DNA from 2 places in the Bacillus altitudinis genome. Region 2 is predicted to be linked to the other one. Evidence: riboswitches for the same ligand, from Rfam matches in the RefSeq annotation. Region 2 holds a riboswitch; the other holds the start of a gene.
What was found. A riboswitch is a leader RNA that binds a small molecule or an ion and turns the genes downstream of it on or off. The one in region 2 is predicted to bind glycine.
Positions count from the first base shown of each region.

Region 1: it holds a riboswitch for glycine, as region 2 does, so the genes downstream of both, ID12_RS04375 (amino acid permease) here and gcvT (glycine cleavage system aminomethyltransferase GcvT) in region 2, are expected to answer to the same signal.

Region 1 covers NZ_CP009108.1:868,233-875,889, forward strand. Annotated here, with positions in the region: gene ID12_RS04350 (PadR family transcriptional regulator) at 173-724, shown strand; gene ID12_RS04355 (DUF4188 domain-containing protein) at 729-1,217, shown strand; gene ID12_RS04360 (NUDIX hydrolase) at 1,228-1,851, opposite strand; gene ID12_RS04365 (helix-turn-helix transcriptional regulator) at 2,021-2,227, shown strand; gene ID12_RS04370 (DUF3169 family protein) at 2,224-2,904, shown strand; gene ID12_RS04375 (amino acid permease) at 2,952-4,298, opposite strand; glycine riboswitch at 4,461-4,540, opposite strand; gene ID12_RS04380 (LacI family DNA-binding transcriptional regulator) at 4,817-5,833, shown strand; gene ID12_RS04385 (MFS transporter) at 6,482-7,657, shown strand, end outside.
Region 2 covers NZ_CP009108.1:3,149,854-3,157,510, reverse strand. Annotated here, with positions in the region: gene ID12_RS15880 (DEAD/DEAH box helicase) at 1-1,612, opposite strand, end outside; glycine riboswitch at 1,863-1,970, shown strand; glycine riboswitch at 1,974-2,069, shown strand; gene gcvT (glycine cleavage system aminomethyltransferase GcvT) at 2,174-3,271, shown strand; gene gcvPA (aminomethyl-transferring glycine dehydrogenase subunit GcvPA) at 3,288-4,634, shown strand; gene gcvPB (aminomethyl-transferring glycine dehydrogenase subunit GcvPB) at 4,627-6,087, shown strand; gene ID12_RS15860 (rhodanese-like domain-containing protein) at 6,127-6,507, opposite strand; gene ID12_RS15855 (lipoate--protein ligase family protein) at 6,727-7,563, shown strand; gene mntR (transcriptional regulator MntR) at 7,649-7,657, shown strand, end outside.

The DNA.
Region 1 (7,657 bases), 1.4 Mb from region 2:
CAAACTATGATCGTTCACTCTATATGAAGGATTCATCTCATTGATTAACAAATCAGTGATCTCTTCACCTCCTTTCTAGCATTTATTTTTTTCTCATACCTCTTGTATCTGCAGTTATACATCGTTTATTATATATCTAAATGATATATCTTTTAGATAGGTGTGTTAATCAATGAAAAAATACAATGATACGACGTATGCGATTTTGGGGATTTTAACGACAGATTGTAAGTCTGGGTATGAAGTGAAGCAATTAATTGATAGGAGCTTGCATCACTTTTGGAAAATTAGTTATGGACAAATTTATCCAGCTTTAAAGTTAATAGTCGAGGAAGGGCTTGCGAAGGTTTCACCCACTTCTACAACTGGCCGCTCAGACAAGCGGGAATATCATCTAACTGAAAAAGGGCTGGACACGTTGAGGCAATGGCTGGCGCAGCCGCTCGATCAAGTACCATCAGAACGAAATGAGGTGTTATTAAAGTTATTTTTTGGTCAATATCTTTCGTTTGAGAAAAAATTGGTGCTTTTACAGGATTATGAGAGGCAGCTCCGTATCCGTTATGAGACATATGTTGCGATTGAACAAAACATTCAAGAGCTGTATCCAGATGAAGCTGATGCGAAGTATTGGCTGTATACGTTAGATTACGGAAAGAAAGTGGCGCAGGCTGGAATTGATTGGTGCGTGGAGACCTGTGAATCAATGAGGAAAGAAGGGTGAACAAATGAAAAAAAATATACGTGCAGGCAGGTATACAACAGACAATTCTGAGCCAATTGTTGTGTTCATTATCGGAATGAGAATCAATAAACGCTGGGCTGTCCATCAATGGCTGCCAGTATTTAAGGCGATGCCGGGGATGATCAAAGAACTTTATACACATCAAGAAGAACTTGGTTTTCTCGGGACAGAAAATTACTTCGGTTTACGCACCACCACCATGATCCAATATTGGAAATCAACAGAGGACCTCCTTGCCTATGCCAAGATGGAGAAGCATTTGGCTGCTTGGAAAGGATTTAACCAAAGAGCACGAAATAATGACGCGGTCGGAATTTATCATGAAACGTATCAAATTCAAGCCGGCTCATATGAATCTATCTACGTGAACATGCCTTCATATGGATTGAGCAAAGCTAAAGCACCCATCCTAATTGGAAAAGGGAAAGGAAAAGAAACCGCAAAAGAACGCCTTTCCACAACAAATTCCTAGAGCTGGTTCTCTAGGAATTTCTTTTTGCAACCATCACAAAATGTTTTAATATGCGGGCAGTTAATCCCCAAATGGTGTAACGATTGTAATCATAAAACCACTCTTCAATCGAACGACTCCCCCAGCTGTATTTTTCACCATTCATGATTTTTTCATAAGGAAAGTCCTCTCCTGGTGTTGGCTGCACCGATACATGGTGTAAGTACGGTTCGTATTGGCTGAGCCATGATAGAGGCACAGTAAAGGTCTCCTCTACTTCTTCTTGATTAAAGGAATGTTTGACCTGCTGTTCATCAATAATCCCGACAAATGGATATACCACAAAGGATGGTGAGGCAATATAAGGGCTGAGCTGCCCTAAAACCTTGACGGATTCGGGCGGAATTCCTAGTTCTTCATATGTTTCCCGCAGTGCAGCTTCTTGTGCGGTTTCCCCACCGTCGAGTTTGCCTCCTGGGAAGCTAATATCGCCAGGCTGTTTTCTCATCGTCAGTGATCGCACTTCAAATAAAACATGCCATTCCCCGTCTACTTGCACCAAAGGGACAAGGACTGCCGCTTTGAACGCTGTCTCTTCTCCAATAAATAGCGGCTGTGATTGATGTAAATCACTTTTTAATTGATCAATGAACATGGGCATCACCTATTTTCTGTTTCTCTTTTCTTTAGCGTATCATTGATTCCCTTTTGAATAAAGGCGATCTTTTGACAATTATTTTTATCATTTTGACAACTATACTTGTCAAAATGAATATAATACTTTACAATCAAGATAACATTTTGATCAGAGTTGAGGTGACAGAATGAAAAATCGGCTAAAAGAGCTGCGGGCGCGTGATGGTTTAAACCAAACGGAGCTTGCGAAACGGGCAAAGGTTTCCCGCCAGACGATCAGCTTAATGGAACGAGATGAATTAATGCCGTCTCTCTTACTTGCTATGAGGCTTTCACGTATTTTTCAAGAACCCATTGAACAAATTTTTCTATTCGAGGAGGATGAACTCACATGAAAACTGTATACAAAATGCTCTTAGGTGCTCTCCTTGGTTTTCTCGGTGCTTACTGTTTGCTGGCTGCCGAATTTGAGCTGACACTTCTGCAAGCTGCATTTGAAGCGACTCTTGTCATCACTGGCTTGACAGTTCTATTCATCATTTATTGTTTTTCAGGCATTTCACGCATGAAGAAAAGAGTCTCTCTTTCAGTATCTGGTGATGAGGAAGATGAACTAGAGGTAAAACAGTACCGAACCTTTACTGATGTAACGTTAGCTAATACGGTGAGTACCATTTTATCGATTATTGCAATTGGAATTTCCATCGTAACCGAGCAGCCACTCTGGCTGATTCTCGCAAATGCTGCCTTATTTTTGATCACCGTCATTCTTTCTTATGTATCGATCTCTGTCCTAAAGCTCGTCTATCCTAATCGTCACCTACCTAGTCCAACTGATAAAGATTATGGCAAAAAACTGCTCGCCATTTCTGATGAAGGCGAAAAGCATGTGATGCTCGATGGGCTTTTTCACACTTTTCAAATGATGAATATTTTATTGACTGGTGCCATGTTTATTTTGATTGTCTATTCTCTTGGCGCCAATCACTCTCAGCTCTTCTCTATCATCGTCGTTGGACTTGTTCTAATCATTCTTAATGCATACTATATGTTGAAGATTCGAAATCGTTAAATAAGCAAAAGCACAGCCATTTAAAAAGGCTGTGCTTTTTTCGTTCATTATGCTGAACGGCGTTTCTTTCGTGCATAAATCAAAAATAGAAACCCAAACCATACGGGTGTCAATAACAGGGCTGGACGTGTTGCATCAGCGAAAAGCATGATGACAAGAATGGCAGCAAAGAGCACAAGAACCGCTATATTCACAAAAGGTGTAAATGGTGTTTTAAAGGTAGACGCCTTATGCAGTTCAGGACGTGTTTTCTTATATTTCAGATGGCATATTAAAATAATACTCCATACCCAAATGAAACAAATGGCACTGATCGTTGTCACAATACCAAAGGCTTGTTCAGGAATCAGCTTGCTTAAAAGAGCCCCTACTGACACCACAATCGTCGACACAAACAGGGCATTACTTGGAACAGCATGCTTATTTAGACGGCCAAAAGATGCCGGTCCTTGTTTTTGATGACTGAGATTATACAAAATTCGGCTCGTTGAGAACATACCGCTATTACAAGCAGACGCCGCAGATGTCAGGACGACAAAGTTGATGAGTCCCGCCGCTACTGGTATCCCAATGAGTCCAAAGGTTTTCACAAAAGGACTTTCTGATGCACTGAGTTCTGTCCATGGGTTGATGCATAGTAATACAAAAATCGCACCTACATAGAAAAAGAGAATTCTTAATGGAATTTTATTAATCGCAGACGGGATATTTTTTTGCGGATTCGCTGTTTCTGCTGCTGACACACCGACAAGTTCCACGCCCACATACGCAAAAATCACCATCTGGAATGACAATAAGAAGCCTGTCACACCATTTGGAAAGAATCCTCCGTGTGACCACAGATTCGTTACCGTCACGGGCCCTGCATCTGTTTGAAAACCAATGATTAACAGGACAATTCCAACGCCAATCAACAGTAATATCGTAATCACTTTAATAAGTGCAAACCAAAATTCCATTTCTCCAAAAAGCTTCACCGTTAATAAATTAAATCCTAGCAAAATCAATAAACAAATAATAGCAGGAATCCACTGCGGAATATCAAACCAATACTGCACATACACCCCGACCGCAATAACATCTGCCATCGCTGTCATAATCCAGCAAAACCAATACGTCCATCCTGTCACAAAGGAAGCCCATGGTCCAAGATAATCCTCTGCTATATCCGTTAAAGATTGATAGCCCGCCTTAGATAAGAGCAATTCTCCAAGTGCCCTCATGACAAAAAAGATGGCCATTCCGACAATTAAGTACGCAAAAATGATCGATGGTCCTGCCAATTGAATAGCCTTTCCAGACCCTAAAAACAGCCCCGTTCCAATCGTTCCGCCAATGGCAATTAATTGAACATGACGGTTTGATAAATCTCGCTTTAACTCTTGTTGTGCCAATTTCAACACCCTCCTACGACACGATCCTATACTGAAATAATAAACTCACAAAAAGTCCATAAAAAAAGAGATTGGATGCGCTCCAATCTCACGGTCATAAAAGAATAGCAAAATAGAGAAAAGCAATACACAGTATGATCCATGCATCACAAATACAATATTTCGTACTCTTCTGTCCTTTTGCCTGAGATTGTGAACCCTTCGGCGCCGCACATACATGCGGTCTCTCCAGAAGCTGCTCCTGCCATAGTGTGACCCACAGCAATCATAGCCTTCGATATTTACTTTAAATGTTGCTATTTCTGAATAATTTTATATTTTACGCCTCTAAAAGAAAGCTGTCAATGGTAATCTTTTAAGATGTTGTTTCCTCCTTATCTGAAGCTGATATGACATCACTTCATCAACACCCCTTGATTAAGGTATAATGAAACAAAGAATGTTCGGCTCGTTTGGTGGAGACATCCATCTTGATGATGAACCATAGTTAGGCAATCCAATGAAGTTGGTGAAGACAAATGAAAAAAATGAACAAACAGCGTGTGACATTACAAGAAGTCGCTCGGCATGCCGGTGTATCGACTTCAACGGCCTCACTCGTTGTTCGCAACAACCCTAGGATCTCTGAAGCCACCCGGAAAAAAGTGCTGCAATCCATGGAGGATTTGGGATACGTGTACGATCGCGTCGCTGCCAATATGCGGTCGAAAAGTTCAAATATTGTGGGTGTGATCGTCACGGATATTTCAAACACCTTTATTTCTGAATTTTTAATCGGTGTGCAAACCACCCTTGAGTCACTTGGCTATACCGTTTTACTTGGGACAACCTTTGATAGTGTGGATAAGCAGGAGCGGCTCATCTCCACAATGGTAGAGCACCGAGTGGGTGGAATCATCTTAAATCCAGCATCGAAAAGTTCGACACGAACGGTCAAACAATTAAACAACATTCGCACGCCAAAAGTATTGGCAAATCGTGAATTAGCAGATGTCCATTGTGATTATGTCGGTGTTGATTATGAACAAGGCACTTGGATGGCGGTCCGTCATCTTCTTCAAAAAGGGCATCGCCGCATCGCTTTCTTAGGTGGAATCAAATCCTCCTCGACTTGGATTGAACGGATGAAAGGGTTCAAAAGAGCCCATGATGATGAGGACCTGACGATGGATGAATCTCTTATTATCGATATGGTGCCTACCCGTGAAGGCGGGAAAGAAGCCCTTGCCCAAGTGATTGACCTTCCCGAACCACCTACTGCTATTTTTTGCTTCAGTGATTTAGTGGCGTTTGGGGTGATTCAAGAATTGGCAGCGCGTGACATCAAGCCTGGTGAAGACATTGATGTAGTTGGGTTCGATAACATCCCTGAAGCGGAGATGTATCACCCGCCGCTCACCACAGTCTCATCATTTCCACGATCCATTGGAGTCAAAGCAGCCAACCTTTTGTATCATAAAATGAACGAGCAGGATGAAGAACTGCAGCGATTGATATTAAAGCCTCAACTTCATATTCGAGAAACCTCGACATGATCATGAAAAGGAGAATTGCAAAGCGATTCTCCTTTCAGATTGTTGACAAAGGGCTAAAATGAACTTTATTTTAGCCCTTTGTCTTCTTTTCAGCGTGATAGAAAACCTTTGCAGTCTAGGAAGGACGAGCACCGGAGCAGAGCGAATTTGACATTCGTGAGCACCGGAGCGCAGGACTGACAAAGAATGCGAGGGTTTGTCTACACGCTGAAAGGAGAATTGCAAAGCGATTCTCCTTTTTTTATTGAGCAAGTCAACTATTTCTTTATTACATTTTTCTTTTTTTAAATCACAAAGTCATAAACTTGACACATTTTATACACAGGAGTATATTTATCTCGTTGCTTCTTTTAGTATATCGTTATACCTTTTGTGAACATATCGTTATTTATGATATCAACTACAGTTAAAGATGGATCTTTTGATTCTGATCAAATCGAGGAAGTCCATCAACTTATGATAACTGTTTTTATTTTTAATTATTTAGTAGAACGATGTACTTATTTGAAGAACAGATGAATATTCATTATTTTTTCATCAATCACACAAGGGGTGTTGTGATGGACTTAATATTATTTACGTTTAAGGAAATAACAAAGGGTAACAAGAATTTGGCCCGAACAGGGTTTCAAATATAGGAGTGGGAACATGAAAAATCCATACATTAAATCATCACTTGGCATGTACTTAAACTATTTCATGCTAGGCATGATCAATATTATTGTGGCATCAAACATGGAAAGCTTATCTGAACGCTACCATGTAGATATTCCAAAAATCAGCTTGCTTGTATCAGCAATCGGTATCGGTAAATTAATTGCTCTCTTTTTCTCTGGCCGGCTGGCAGACAGCTGGGGGCGAAAACCTGTCATTATTACAGGTAACTTTCTCTACTTATTATTCTTAATTGGGATTCCAACAACGACCAATTATACATTGGCTTTCATTTTTGCCATTTCCGCAGGGATTGCGAACTCATTACTTGATTCAGGAACATATCCTGCTTTGACAGAATCATTTCCTAAAAAAGCAAGTTCAGCTTCTGTTTTAGTAAAGGCGTCTGTATCAATTGGTGCGACTGTTCTTCCATTTATCTTGGCATTCCTTATTGCACATGACATCTTCTGGGGCTGGGCATTCTTTGGTTTAGGACTTCTCTATTTACTTGTAGGCATTTACTTGATCTTTATGCCGTTCCCAAATCATAAGCAAACGGCTTCTCAAAACGATCTTCCCGTTCAAGAGCAAATGAAGGAAGAACCGAAAATGTTTGGTGAAGGTTTAGCTGTTGTACTTATGGGATTCACGTCTACTGCATTATTTGTTGTATGGCAAACTTGGCTTCCACAGCTCGGATTGAAATTGATTGGGCTTGGCTCAGGACAAGCGACACAGCTTCTTTCTTATTTTAGTATTGGTGCACTCGTATCTGTTCTATTGCTTTCAATCGTATTAGATAAATTCATTTCACCGATTATGGTCGCCATTATTTACCCAATCGGGGCATTCCTTGCCATGCTTTCACTATTTCAAATTGAAACGTACGGCATTGTCATTGTTAGTACCTTTTTCTTAGGATTATTTACAGCCGGCATTTTCCAGTTGGCGATGAGTATTATGATGAAATTATTCCCTACAAACAAAGCAACGGCTTCATCATATGTCAACATTGCGGCAAGTTCAGCGTTTATCCTTGTTCCGCTGATTACAAGCGGACTCGTTAGCACGTACGATATTAAAATGACTTTATTCTTCGATATGATCATTGCGGTCATCAGCGTATTGTTAGCAGTCTTTGTTTTACGACGCATGAAAAAATTGTTT
Region 2 (7,657 bases):
CAAATTGGGTTAATTTCTTTTTCATGTCTACGTCAGACTCGTGCTGGAAGAGAATTTGATGCAATTCTGTTTCAGCATCTTGGATATCAATTCGGGTTAAAATATCATCTAGATCGCCAATGACGTTTTCAAACAGCTGAATTTTTTCATATAAAAGTTTTAAAATATGTTCTTCGACTGTCCCGCTAGTTGCCATATTGTAAATGTGGACATCCCGCTCTTGACCGAGCCGGTGAATACGTCCAATTCTTTGTTCCAAGCGCATTGGGTTCCACGGAAGGTCGTAGTTGATGATTTGGTTGCAAAACTGAAGGTTGATCCCCTCGCCGCCTGCTTCTGTCGCGATGAGCACTTTCGCCCGCTCTCTAAATAAATCTTTCATCCAGTCTTTTTTACTCCGTTTAAACCCGCCTCGAAAAGGAACCGAACTGATGCCGTTTTGCTGGAGAAACCATTGTAAATAAATTTGTGTCGCACGGTATTCAGTGAAGATAATGACTTTTTCATTTAATTGCTGAATGAGTTTAACGACTTCAAGTGCTTTAGAATTTTGTTCTACCTGGTTGATTTTCTCCATGATGTGCATCATCGCAGAAGCGCCTAGAATGTGTTTTTCCTCTTCTTGCATTTTTTTAATGGTCATATAGACGGCCTCACGGCTCGAACAGCATTCTCGTTCTAAGGTCATAATTGAAAACATGTGCTTCGTATAGGAAGGGTTTTCTTTTAACTTGCAAATTTCATCATATAGTGCTTGTTCTGTTGGGGAGAAATCAATAGAAATTGTCTTCACATGACGCTTTGACCACTCGATGCCAGTGTCTTGTCTCCGGTTCCGAATCATGACTTTATTGACTAACTGTTTTAGCCGGTCATGGTCTTCAAGTTGAAGGTCTTTTTTGGCAAAGAGGTCTTTAAATTGTGTTTCATTACCTAAATGGCCTGGCTTCAACAGAGAGACGAGATTAAAAATTTCTCCTATCCGATTTTGGATAGGTGTGGCTGTGAGCAGTAGGCAGAACTTTTTATTCAAATTTCTCACAAACTCATAGTTTTTCGTTTTATTGTTTTTCAGTTTGTGTGCTTCATCAATAATGACCATATCGTAGGAGATGGATAAGATCGTGTCTCGATGCGGCTGTCTTTTGGCTGTATCAATTGAGGAAACCACAACATCGCACTGCTCCCACACATAGCTCTTCTTTTGCTCGACAGCATCTATGTAAAATTTCGTCCGCAGTTCTTGTACCCATTGAGACACAAGGGAGGCGGGTACGAGAATGAGAATCTTTTTGGCAAGTCCGCGAATCATGTATTCTTTGATAATCAGTCCTGCTTCAACGGTTTTTCCAAGACCCACTTCATCTGCTAAAATGGCTTTCCCATTCATCTCTTCTACGACTCTTCTAGCGACTTCGAGCTGGTGTTTTAAAGGAGTAAATGCAGGCAGGTGCGCAGGTGCTTGCAGTCCTTCAAATGAATCAATGGCTGTCACTTTTTGTACCTGTGCTGCTAAACGGTACATATCCCAATTCGCCCAGGGACCGTCTGCTGTAAGCCGCTTTTGAAATTCACTTGCCCATTTTTGATCAAAGATCGTTTGAATATTCAATGTGACCGCCTGCCTTTCTGGTAGAGTGATGATAAAATCGTTCTGTTTTTAAACGCTTCATTTTTTGATAGCGATTTAAAAGATGTTATATATCAATAAAAGCGAACGATAATGAATGATTATTTTGAAAATGTTAATGATTTTTCTGTTGCTCTTCATCCATTTCTAATGGTAGGATGTTGGTAAGTGATCTAGAGAATAAGTCACCCATTTTGATAGTATGTCCAATAAAGGTGAAGAATATGAGCGGATGATGGTATGGGGAGAGACCTAGCGGTTATTTTGCACTGACAGGCGCCGAAGGAGCAAGCTGAATTGGTTCAGTGAATCTCTCAGGCAAAAGTACTCTTACCGGACGCAACTCTGGAGAGTGTTTGCGCAGCGATTTTTAGCAAACCACCAAAGGGGAAAACGCACAATGATGTTGTGCTGTAAACTTTCAGGTGCAAGGACAGAGACTTCTTTTTGATAAAAGGGAGCGCTCTGTCCTTTTTTGCTGTGATTTTTTTCTGAAAATTCAGCTTGTAATGTGCACTGTAAGAAAAAAGGGGGAAACGATTGATGTTGAAACGAACACCGCTTTTTCATGCGTATGAAACGTTTGGCGCAAAAACCATTGACTTCGGGGGCTGGGAATTACCTGTCCAATTTTCTTCCATTAAAGAAGAACATGAAGCTGTTCGAACAAAAGCAGGGCTGTTTGACGTGTCTCACATGGGTGAGGTGGAAGTCACAGGTCAGGGAGCTCTTCCTTTTTTACAAAGGTTATTAACCAATGATCTGTCAAAGCTGACAGACGGTAAGGCACTATATACAGCCATGTGTTATGAAGATGGCGGAACGGTGGATGATCTGCTCGTCTACCAAAAAGAAAAGAACAACTATTTGCTTGTGATCAATGCTTCAAATATTGAAAAAGATGTGGATTGGCTGCTGAAACATCAAGGTGAGGAAGACGTTTCGATTAAAAATGTCTCTGATCAAACCGCCTTGTTAGCCCTTCAAGGACCTCTTGCTGCTGACATCATCAAAGATGTTGCGGATGAAGAGGTAACGTCATTGAAGCCATTTACGTTTTTATCAAAAGCAATCATTGCGCAAAAAGAGGTGCTTGTATCAAGAACCGGCTACACAGGAGAAGATGGCTTTGAAATCTACTGCCAGTCAGAAGATGCTGTTCACCTTTGGACCGCTTTATTAGAAGCCGGACAGCCGAAAGGACTGATTCCATGTGGACTCGGTGCACGTGACACCTTAAGATTTGAAGCAAGACTTCCGCTTTATGGCCAAGAGCTCACGAAGGATATTTCTCCTTTAGAAGGCGGCATTGGTTTTGCTGTTAAAACGGATAAAGAAGCAGATTTTATCGGAAAAGATGCACTTAAAAAACAAAAAGAAGAAGGACCGAAGCGAAAGCTTGTCGGGATTGAAATGATAGATAAGGGGATTCCGCGGACAGACTATCCAGTCTTCTCAGGAGATAAGCAGATTGGTGTAGTCACAACCGGTACACAATCTCCAACATTAAAGAAAAATATTGGGCTTGCCTTGATTGAAACATCAGAGGCGCAGCTTGGGACAGAAGTGGAAGTGCAAGTTCGTAAAAAACGTCTAAAAGCCAAAATCGTCGCCACACCATTTTATAAAAGAGCCAAATAACGAGGAGGAATAGAGGATGAAGCACAGGTATTTGCCGCAAACAGAGCAAGATCAAAAAGAAATGCTGGATGTCATCGGTGTTCAGTCAATTGATGAGCTTTTCTCAGATATCCCAGAGAAAGTCAGATTCAAAGGTGCGTACAACATTAAAGAAGCCGCATCAGAAACAGAGCTAGTGCGGGAATTGTCTCGTCTTGCTGCAAAAAATAAAGATACAGTGGCTTATGCCTCGTTTTTAGGTGCTGGTGTGTATGATCATTACCAGCCTGTGATTGTCGATCATGTGATTTCACGTTCTGAATTTTATACAGCGTACACACCTTATCAGCCTGAAATTTCTCAAGGTGAATTGCAAGCAATCTTTGAATTTCAAACAATGATTGCTGAGCTGACCGGTATGGATCTTGCCAACTCCTCGATGTATGATGGCGGAACGGCATTAGCTGAAGCGGCGATGCTGGCTGCAGGACATACAAAAAAGAAAAAGATTGTGGTATCTGAGACGGTTCATCCTGAATCAAGAGCGGTGCTGAAAACATATGCGAAAGGACAGCATATTGAAGTCGTCGAGGTACCTGCGCGAAAAGGTCAGACCGATCTAGCTGCATTAGAAGAAGCCGTCTGCGACGAAACAGCAGCGGTCCTTGTACAATACCCAAACTTCTTCGGTGTTGTCGAACCGTTAAAAGACATTGAACCGATTGCACATAAAGGGAAAAGTCTGTTCATCGTCTCAAGTAACCCACTTGCACTTGGTTTACTGACACCACCAGGAAAGCTTGGGGCAGATATTGTCGTTGGTGATGCGCAGCCGTTTGGCATTCCAGCTGCATTTGGCGGACCTCATTGTGGATATTTCGCTGTGACGAAAAAATTAATGCGGAAAGTGCCGGGGCGTTTAGTCGGGCAAACAGAAGACGAGAACGGTGTGCGAGGATTTGTGCTGACCCTTCAAGCGCGCGAGCAGCATATCCGAAGAGACAAAGCGACTTCAAATATTTGTTCAAACCAAGCATTAAATGCGTTAGCCGCTTCTGTTGCGATGACGGCGCTTGGGAAAACAGGTATCAAAGACATTGCCTATCAAAACGTACAAAAGGCCCATTATGCCAAGACGCAGGCAGAAAAACATGGGTTACAGGCTGAAATAGAGGGCGCTCATTTTAATGAATTTGTGTTGAAACTGAATGAACCTGTGAAAGAAGCGAATGAGCGATTGCTTGAAAAAGGAATCATCGGTGGATATGACTTGGGACGGGATTATCCAGAGCTTCAGCAGCATATGCTCGTCGCTGTGACAGAACTAAGAACAAAAGAAGAAATTGATACGTTCATCAAGGAATTGGGGGATCGTCATGAATAAACAAGATCAGCCGCTTATTTTTGAATTATCCAAAGAAGGAAGAATTGGTTACAGCCTGCCTGATTTAGACGTACCTGAGGAGAAGCTCCCAGATTTATTTGATGAAACGTATATCCGCCATGAAGATGCGGAGCTGCCAGAGGTTTCTGAACTGGACATTATGCGTCACTACACAGCATTATCTAGGCGTAATCACGGGGTCGATTCTGGCTTTTATCCTCTAGGCTCTTGTACTATGAAATATAATCCAAAGATTAACGAAAAGGTGGCACGTCTTGCAGGTTTCTCGCATGTGCATCCACTTCAAGAGGCAGACACTGTGCAAGGTGCATTAGAGTTACTTTATGATTTAGGTGACCATTTAGAAGAAATTACAGGAATGGACGCCGTGACATTACAGCCTGCGGCAGGAGCACATGGCGAATGGACGGGGCTCATGATGATTCGTGCATACCATGAAGCAAGAGGAGATCATAAACGAACAAAAGTCATCGTGCCTGATTCTGCTCATGGAACAAATCCCGCATCTGCAACAGTAGCTGGATTTGAAACGATTACGGTGGCATCTAATGAACATGGGCTTGTCGATTTAGACGACCTGCGCCGTGTTGTCAATGAAGAAACGGCGGCTCTCATGCTCACAAATCCAAATACACTTGGCCTTTTTGAAGAAAATATTTTAGAAATGGCTGAAATCGTCCACGGAGCAGGCGGGAAGCTTTATTATGATGGAGCGAACTTAAATGCCGTATTAAGCAGAGCAAGACCGGGGGATATGGGATTTGATGTGGTTCACTTAAATCTTCATAAAACCTTTACAGGTCCACACGGAGGAGGAGGCCCTGGTTCAGGTCCAGTTGGCGTGAAAAAGGATTTGATTCCATATTTGCCAAAGCCAGTGCTTGTGAAGAAAGATGATCGTTATTTCTTTGATTACGATCGTCCAGAATCCATCGGCCGTGTGAAACCGTTCTATGGCAACTTTGGCATCAATGTCAGAGCGTATGCGTATATCCGCTCTATGGGACCAGACGGCTTAAAGGCTGTAACTGATCATGCGGTGTTGAATGCAAACTATATGATGCGCCGCTTATGTGCTCATTATGATTTGCCATTTGACCGCCACTGTAAGCATGAATTTGTCCTTTCAGGTAAACGTCAAAAGAAACTAGGTGTGCGGACACTTGATATTGCCAAACGATTACTTGATTTTGGCTATCATCCGCCAACAATTTACTTCCCGCTAAATGTAGAGGAATGTATCATGATTGAACCAACTGAAACAGAATCAAAAGAAACCCTTGATGCATTTATTGAAGCGATGATTCAAATCGCAAAAGAAGCGGAAGAGAACCCAGAAATCGTACAGGAAGCACCACATACAACCGTTGTGAAACGAATGGATGAAACAAAGGCAGCACGGAATCCAGTGCTAGTTTTTGAAAGAAAATAAAAAGACTCATGGGGGCAATAGCTCCCAGAGTCTTTTTTGTTAGTTCTTTGTTTTAATGCGGCCGCCCCATTTTTTAAAGCCGCCCTTTAAATTATAAATCTCACGACAGCCATTTTTACGTAACGTTTGAGCAGCCTTTCCGCTTCTCAAATTATTTTGGCAATAGAGATAAACAGGCTTGTCAGGGCGTATTTCATTTTTGCGCTGCTTTAATTGTGAAAGGGGAATGTTTCTTGCGCCTAAAATATGTCCACCTTCAAACTCATTTGGTTCTCTCACATCAATGAGTTGGGCTTTGCGGTAACCTTTGATAAATTCTGCTTCCGTCAGCGTTTTCATAATGCGCTGCTGATAAATGTAACTGCCGATGGAATAAAGAACGAAAAGTCCACAAAGTGAGAGGACGATATAGTTGAATATTGGCAATACGACTCGACTCCTTCTTGAGCATCAGCACAGTCACCTGTCTGATGGTACGTTTTAGACAAATACTATTATAGTAAAGCAAAAGAAACTTGTCATCATAAATGGTAAGAATTATTTTCAATTCCTTCCCTATTTGATAGACTGATGAAGAGAGAAAATCGGTGGTCACCACCATCATCTAACATTGACTACGTAAAAGAGAAGGGATTTTATATGCAAAAAGAGAAATGGTGTTTCATTGATACAGGAAACCAAGACCCTGCCTTTAACATGGCCATGGACGAAGCCTTGCTTTATTGGCATAGTGAGAAGCTGATCCCGCCTGTGATCCGTTTTTATGGTTGGAATCCAGCGACATTATCTGTTGGATATTTTCAACATGTTGAAAAAGAAATCAACATGGAAGCGGTTGAGCGCTATGGTCTTGGATTTGTCCGCAGGCCTACAGGAGGCCGCGGCGTTCTTCATGATCAGGAATTGACCTACAGTGTGATCGTATCAGAAGAGCATCCAGAGATGCCGGCGACGGTGACAGAGGCATACCGCGTCATTTCAGAAGGGATTTTAGAGGGCTTTAAAGAACTGGGACTCGATGCGTATTTTGCTATTCCTCGTACAGAAAAAGAAAAAGAAAGCTTAAAAAATCCAAGATCGTCTGTATGTTTTGATGCGCCTTCATGGTACGAGCTTGTTGTAGAAGGCAGAAAAGTAGCAGGCAGTGCGCAAACAAGACAAAAAGGTGTGATCCTCCAGCATGGCTCGATTTTAATTGATCTTGATGAGGATAAATTGTTTGATTTATTTCTTTATCCAAACGATCGGGTGAGAGAGCGGATGCAGCGCAGCTTTAAAAACAAAGCGGTGGCGATCAATGAAATTTCAGATCGAACATGTACGATAGACGATGCGCGTGTTGCATTTAAACGAGGATTTGAAAAAGGATTAAATATCGAGCTTGTGCCTTATGAGCTGACAGATGAAGAGTTGGCATTTGTTCATCACCTCGCCAAAACGAAATACGCCACAGATGATTGGAATTACAAGCGTTAAGACGAAGGACTCTTCTTGTTTTTTAATGGGCGATGGTGTAGAATTGTTATGATTATTAAGTAAAGGTGCATTTTGGAGGGGTTTTATGACTACA